DNA from 2 places in the Luteibacter sp. ME-Dv--P-043b genome. Region 1 is predicted to be linked to the other one. Evidence: riboswitches for the same ligand, from Rfam matches in the RefSeq annotation. Region 1 holds a riboswitch; the other holds the start of a gene.
The links. A riboswitch is a leader RNA that binds a small molecule or an ion and turns the genes downstream of it on or off. The one in region 1 is predicted to bind thiamine pyrophosphate.
Positions count from the first base shown of each region.

Region 1 (3,403 bases):
TGCCCCTGCTGCACGAAGGTGAAGCCCTCCGCCGTGCCGTCGGGGCGCGCGAACTGATACGACTGGCGAATGCGATAGAGCGCGGCCTGCAGGTCCAGGGCATCGTTCACGGCGTACTTGATGCCGGCTTCCGCCTGGCGGGAATGCAGCGGCGCCAGCGTCGTGCCGCCGTTGGAGGTCCAGTACGGCGCCTCGCGGCCCAGCGAAAGGCCTTCGCCATAGCTGACGTAGGTGGTCAGCGGTGCGGTCGGCTGCCACAGCACGGCGGCCTGCGGCAGCGTCTTCGTCTGGCGGGTGGCACGCTCCAGGGCGCCGGCACTGTCATACGCCCGCTCGTCCAGCCGGACCAGGCGCGCGCCAGCCAATACCTGCCATTGCTCACCCAGGTGGACCCGGTCGATCGCGAACAGCGTGCGCTGCCAGCTGGTCAGCCGGCGCACCGAGGCGCCGGGCTGGTTCGGCGAGGGATCGAACACGGGCACCACCGGATCGTCGATGTTGGCGGTGCCCACGTAATCGTAGACGTAGGGACGCTGGTCGACGGTACGCCGGAACGCCGTGGCACCCAGGTTCACCTCGTGGTCCAGCGCCCCCGTGGCGAAACTGCCCGTGACCACGCCGCGCACTTCGTCGTTCTGCCGCGTGTCGTCGGGGCTGCGGAAGTCGTAGACGTCATAGTCGCCGTTGGGCGCGAAGAAATAACCCGGCGTGGCGCCCGAGGCGCACGACGCGGCGTAAAAACAGCCATAAGCGAAAGCGACGTTGTCGTCGATCGCCGTATGGCTATGTCCTGCCGACACCTGCGCGTTCCAGGTGTCACTGAACCGGTAATTGAAGCGAAGCGACGTATTGCTCGAATGGATGCCGACCGGGCGCTGCCATGGCTGGTAACCCAGCAGGCGCGTGCGATGCGGGTGCGGCGGGATATCGGTACCGCCCAGCAACTGGTAGCCGGAGGCCGAGCGCCCGCCGCTGGTCTGGTAGTCGGTATCCAGCAGCAGCGTGGCCCGGTCGCCGATCTTCCAGTCCGCGCCGATCGAGACGAAACTGCGCCGGGCATCGGTGTGCTCGACCACGCCGTGGGTCTTTTCGTTGGCGGCGTTGACGCGCACGCCAAACGTGGGCGTGAACCATGTACCCAGGTCGAGTGCCTGGTACGCGGAACCATGCGAGTCGGTGCCCAGCGTCAGCGTGTTGACCTCGGCCGGACGCTTGCTGACATAGTTGATCAGCCCGCCCGGCTCGACGACGCCGGCCTCCAGGCCGCCGAGGCCCTTCAGCACTTCCACACGTTCCTTGCCTTCCAGCGCCTGCAACTGTTCCGCCGACATGATCATGCCGTTGAAGCGGAAACCCGTGGCAAGGTCCAGCGGAAAACCGCGGATGGACACGTCCTGGTAGTAGCCGGCCGGCGCGTAGTTGTCGTTGATGGCGGCGTCGCCGCGGACCAGTTCGCTCAGCGAACGCGGCTGGCGATCGTCGATCTGCGCGCGGGTGATGACGGTGATGGCCGCTGGCGTGTCGTGCAACGTGGCACTGCCGAAGCTGCCGAAGGTATCCAGCTGCGAATCCGCTGCGCGATACCCGTCCGCCGTGTTGGCGTGCACGTCGACTGTGGGCAAGGTGCGCGCCTGCGCGGGCGGCGCGGTGTCGTCGGCCGCCCATGCCGACGGGGCGAGCGCGATCAGGGCGAGGGCAAGGCAGGTACGGGCAAGGGTCATCGTCGTCTTCGTGGGCAGGAACGAAGCGACGGCGCACCGCGCCGCCCGCAAGGACGTCCGTGGTGCAGCAAGCTCCCTACGCCGGTATTAACCGGGTCAGGTTCCAAGGGACTCTCTCAGCCCGGCATTCGCCCGGCACCCCCGCTTCTAGAACGCCTATTGAACCACGAAAGCACGATCGGCGTGGTGCAGGGCCTTGAGCAGCGCCTGCCCTTCATCGCCGGCGAACCACCGCGCATGACCCAGGAGGAACGTGTAGTAAGCCACGTCGGCATGGTCGCGGCGGCGCGTGACGCCTTCGAAATACTCCACTTCGGAGAGGGCGAAATCCACGTGGACCACCGGCAGCACGTCGGCGAGCACGGCAAGGTCGTCCGCGCCGAGGGGCCGCACGGAGCGGTAACCTTCCACGAGGGCCAGCGCCAGGTCGGTACGCGCGATCGCCTCCTGCCCCAGGTCGAGCCAGGCGATGGCATTGCGCTCGATGGCGGTGGCCAGGTCGAACAGGGCGAAGGTGCGTGCGCAGAGGCCGAAATCCAGCACGTCGGTGATCCGTGCCTCGTCGCCGGCGTCACTCCAGCACAGGTTGGACACGTGCCAGTCGCCATGTGTCCACAGGGGGGGCTGGCGGGCGATCCCGGCGGCAGAGCGCACCTGCCAGGGCTGGAGGGCCGCCGCGATCTCGCTGCGCCAGTCGCGTTCGTGCAGGTAGGCCGCCAGTGCCGGCCGCATCGGCAGCTGGGCCGCCAGCGTACCCAGCGCATCCCGTGCGCCGAGGATGTCCGCGCGGGCCACCAGCAGCTGCGTGCCCCGCTGGGGCGCGTCGAAGCCCTCGGCGGCGAGGTGCAGGCGGGCCAACATGGCGCCGGCGACCCTTGCGTGTGCGATGCCGCCGATGGGCGACCACGAGAACGCATCGCGGTAGACGTCCGTGCCGGTGGCGCATCGGTGCACCTCGTAGACCCAGTCGCCCTGGGCGACGGCGGAGTGCCCCGCGGCGTCGGCCAGCACCGCCGGCACGGGTATGCCCCGTGCGCGCACATGCCCGGCGAAGCGATGTTCCTCGCGCAGCGTAAGGACGTCACGTACCCGCCGGTGATGCCGCTTGACGAAGACCTCGCCGCCCGCCGTGGCGACCCGGGCCGCCGCGGACAGCGGACGTGGGCTGTGCCAGAGGATGGGGCCCGTCGCACACAGCGCCGGATAGCCCACCAGTACCGACGAGACCTCGTCTGCAGCCAGGGGCGGCCAGTCGGGAACCTGCTGGTCGCCGGCCAATCCATGGGTGAAATGCGCGTCGTCGATCATGGGTCCAGTGTAGCGATGGGCGCCTTCCGCGTGCCGAATCGGCAAATTTGTCAAATTTCGCTCCATTCGATGGCGATGGCGCCGATAACCCTTCAGACTAGAACCGTGGATCGTGGAAAGTGCCGCTTCCGGCAACTTCGATCGATCCAATCGGGAGGCTGGTGGGGGCGGATGTGAGAGCAAACAACACGGAGTCGTTGGACTGGGGGCGTAGCATCGCCGTGGCGGGCGCGTATGCGGCCTGCTATGAGCTCACCCGGAATGTCTCGTTCTCGCACTGGATGCTCCCAGCTGGCCTGCGCCTGGCGTGCCTGCTGCTGGTGCCCCGCCGTTTCTGGCCGGCCCTGGCGGTCGGCGAGTTCCTGCCGATCGCC
Region 1 is NZ_JARVRT010000021.1:8,780-12,182, reverse strand. Features, by position in the region: gene QRN34_RS13305 (TonB-dependent siderophore receptor) at 1-1,721, opposite strand, end outside; TPP riboswitch at 1,778-1,874, opposite strand; gene QRN34_RS13300 (phosphotransferase) at 1,878-3,083, opposite strand; gene QRN34_RS13295 (MASE1 domain-containing protein) at 3,227-3,403, shown strand, end outside.

Region 2 (3,403 bases), on a different contig from region 1:
TCGACGCCACGGTTGGCCAGGCCCAGCATGGTCTCGGCCATCGCGGCGAACACGGGGAAGTGGGCGTAGTTGAGGTCCCACTGGTAAGGATAGAACGTGGTCCAGACCCAACCGCCCATGGCCGGCACGTGGGTGAAGTTGCCCGGCGCGGCTTCGGGGAACACCTGGTCCAGCCCGACCTCGTAGGCGTCGCATGCCTGCCGGTCGGGCAGAGTGTGGAACCAGGCCTGGTAACGTGTGTCGCCCGCGGCGGCGGCGCGTGCCCATGCATGGTCGTCCGCGACATGGTTCAACACCAGGTCCGAGCACAGCATGATGTCCGCCGCATGCAGGTCGGTGCACAGCGCTTCCAGGTCGGCCATCGTGCCCAGCCGCGGTTCGATCTCGTCGAACGCGCGCACGGCAAAGCCGCCATCGTTCTCGCCATTGCGCCCGCGCAGGAACGGAAGCAGGTGCAGGTAGGTCACGCCCAGCTTCTGCAGGTGCGGTATGCGTGAGCGCACGCCGTTCAGATCCCCGGCGAAGCGGTCCACGTAGGCCATATAGGCCACGGGGCGTTCCTCCAGGAACCCGTCGGGCCGCACGGCGCGTCGTTCGTCACGGGCACGCAGGGCCGCGGGGCGCGCGTTGGCGAGGTGGCCGAGGCGATCGCAAAGATCGGCGAAGTGGTCCGCGAACCCTTCGCTACGGCCGTAGAGTGCCTCCAGCAGCCGATAAAGACGGCGAATCACCTCCGCGCTTGCCTGCCGACCTTGCCGGGGCGTGCCGCCCAACGCTTCGTGGAACGCATCCGCACCGGCTTCCGCGGCGTCGCACAACATGCTCATCGCTACTCCGTCGGCCCCGGGCGCCTGTCGATTCAGGCGAGGCCCGTGCCGTAGCCCTCGATCGTGCCGCGAGGTGCAACCGATTGCAAGGCCGCGATCAGAGCCAGCGCGTCACACCGCCATGATGGGAGCAGGTGCCGCGGCGGTTCAGACTGAAGCTGAAGGAGCCGTCGCCGCATTGTGCGGATGCACCAGCGGGCGGCTGGTCGTTCGTGGTGTGGGCGGGGCGGTGCACCTGGATGCCGTCCCGGTTCGTGTAATAGCCGTCCTCAACCAACGCGGCACCCGGTGCGGCGCGGTGATAGGAGGAAGGTCGCGCCTGTTGGGGAACGGCCTGCTGGGCCAGCGCGGACGTGGCGAAAAGCGCGGTGGCGGCAAGGGACAGCAGTAGACGGGCAAGCATTGGCGTTTCCTTGGTCGGGCGGTGATTCCGCCCGGAACGACGAGCAAGCACCATGCCGCGCGCGTCGCGGAGGGCTGGTTCTTGTGACGACGTGCCGTATTTGCCTGCAGGTCGGCGGTGCTTACGCCGCCGCGGCAAGCACTTGTTCCCTTCCATCGAAACTGGGTAGGCTCTGACCCGTTCCGAGGGGTGTCCTGCGATGGCAGGGCTGAGATGGCAGCGGCCGGACCCTTCGAACCTGATCCGGGTCATGCCGGCGAAGGGACGGGAATGCCAGGCACGCCATGGGGCGTGCACCCCCTGTTTATCGTCGCCCCGGGTCTCCCATCCTCCAGGAGAAGAGATCCATGCTTTCGAACACGCCTGTCAACGCGGATGCGCCCGCGACCGTGACCACCGGCCCGATACGGGGCTCGCGCAAGGTCTACCTTTCCCCGCCCGGTCATCCCCACCTGCGCGTTCCCTTTCGCCAGGTCACGCTGAGCGACCCCCGCGAAGCGCCGCTCAACCTGTACGACGCCTCGGGCCCCTACACCGATGCCGAAGCGGGCATCGATCTCGCTCGTGGCTTGCCGCCCGTGCGTGAAGCTTGGCTGGCGGCCCGTGAGCTGGTCCGCATCGACGGTCGCGACGTGCGGCCCGAAGACAACGGCAACCTCAGCGCCGACGCCGTGGTGCCAGCCTGTCCCGCGCCGGTTGCGTTGCGTCGTGGGCTGCCCGGGCGCCTGGTGACGCAATACGAATTCGCCAAAGCCGGCATCGTCACCGAAGAGATGGTGTACGCGGCTTTCCGCGAAAACCTCGGCCGGGAACACGCCTTGAGCGATGCCGCGGAACGGCGCGCGGACGGCGAGAGCTTCGGTGCCCAGATTCCCGACGTCGTCACCCCCGAGTTCGTCCGTGACGAGATCGCGCGGGGGCGGGCGATCCTGCCCGCCAACGTCAACCATCCGGAACTCGAGCCGATGGTCATCGGGCGCAACTTCCTGGTGAAGGTCAACGCCAACATCGGCAATTCCGCGGTCAGCTCCGGCGTGGCCGAGGAAGTCGAGAAGCTGGTGTGGTCCACCCGCTGGGGCGCCGACACCGTCATGGATCTTTCCACGGGCCGCAACATCCACAACATCCGTTCGTGGATCATGCGCAACGCGCCGGTGCCCATCGGTACCGTGCCGATCTACCAGGCCCTGGAGAAGGTCGGCGGCGATCCGCTGAAGCTCACCTGGGAGGTGTTCCGCGACACGCTGATCGAGCAGGCGGAGCAGGGCGTGGATTACTTCACCATCCACGCAGGCGTGCGCCTGGCCCATGTGCCGCTGGCGGCACGGCGTGTCACCGGTATCGTCAGTCGCGGTGGCTCGATCATGGCGCGCTGGTGCCTGGCCGGCCATCGCGAGAGCTTCCTCTACGAGAAATTCGAGGAGATCTGCGCCATCTGCCGGCAGTACGACGTGTCGTTGTCGCTGGGCGACGGCCTGCGTCCGGGGTCCATCGCCGATGCGAACGACGCGGCGCAGTTCGCCGAGCTGGAAACGCTGGGCGAGCTGACCCGCATCGCGTGGGACCACGGCTGCCAGGTGATGATCGAAGGGCCGGGCCATGTACCGATGCACAAGATCAAGGTGAACATGGACAAGCAGCTGGCGTTGTGCGGCGAGGCACCGTTCTACACGCTGGGGCCGTTGACCACGGACGTGGCACCCGGTTACGACCACATCACCTCCGGCATCGGCGCGGCGATGATCGGCTGGTTCGGCACCGCCATGCTCTGCTATGTCACGCCGAAGGAACACCTCGGGCTGCCCGATCGCGACGACGTCAAGGTGGGTGTCATCACCTACCGCATCGCCGCGCATGCCGCGGACCTGGCCAAGGGCCATCCGGCCGCGAAGCTGCGCGACGATGCGCTGTCGCGCGCGCGCTTCGATTTCCGCTGGGAGGACCAGTTCAACCTGGCGCTGGACCCGGACACCGCGCGCGCTTACCACGATGCCACGCTGCCCAAGGACGCGCACAAGGTGGCGCATTTTTGCTCCATGTGTGGCCCGAAGTTCTGCTCGATGAAGATCTCGCAGGACCTGCGTCGCGAAGCGGAAGCCATGGAGGGCATGGCACAGAAGTCGGAGGAATTCCTGGCCGGCGGGGGCGCCTTGTATGTCCCGGCCGCTTGAGG
Region 2 is NZ_JARVRT010000018.1:9,711-13,113, forward strand. Features, by position in the region: gene QRN34_RS11475 (alpha-amylase family glycosyl hydrolase) at 1-827, opposite strand, end outside; gene QRN34_RS11480 (DUF3761 domain-containing protein) at 925-1,230, opposite strand; TPP riboswitch at 1,406-1,512, shown strand; gene thiC (phosphomethylpyrimidine synthase ThiC) at 1,578-3,401, shown strand; gene QRN34_RS11490 (FAD-dependent oxidoreductase) at 3,385-3,403, shown strand, end outside.
Region 2: another riboswitch for thiamine pyrophosphate. It lies ahead of thiC (phosphomethylpyrimidine synthase ThiC); the one in region 1 lies ahead of QRN34_RS13305 (TonB-dependent siderophore receptor).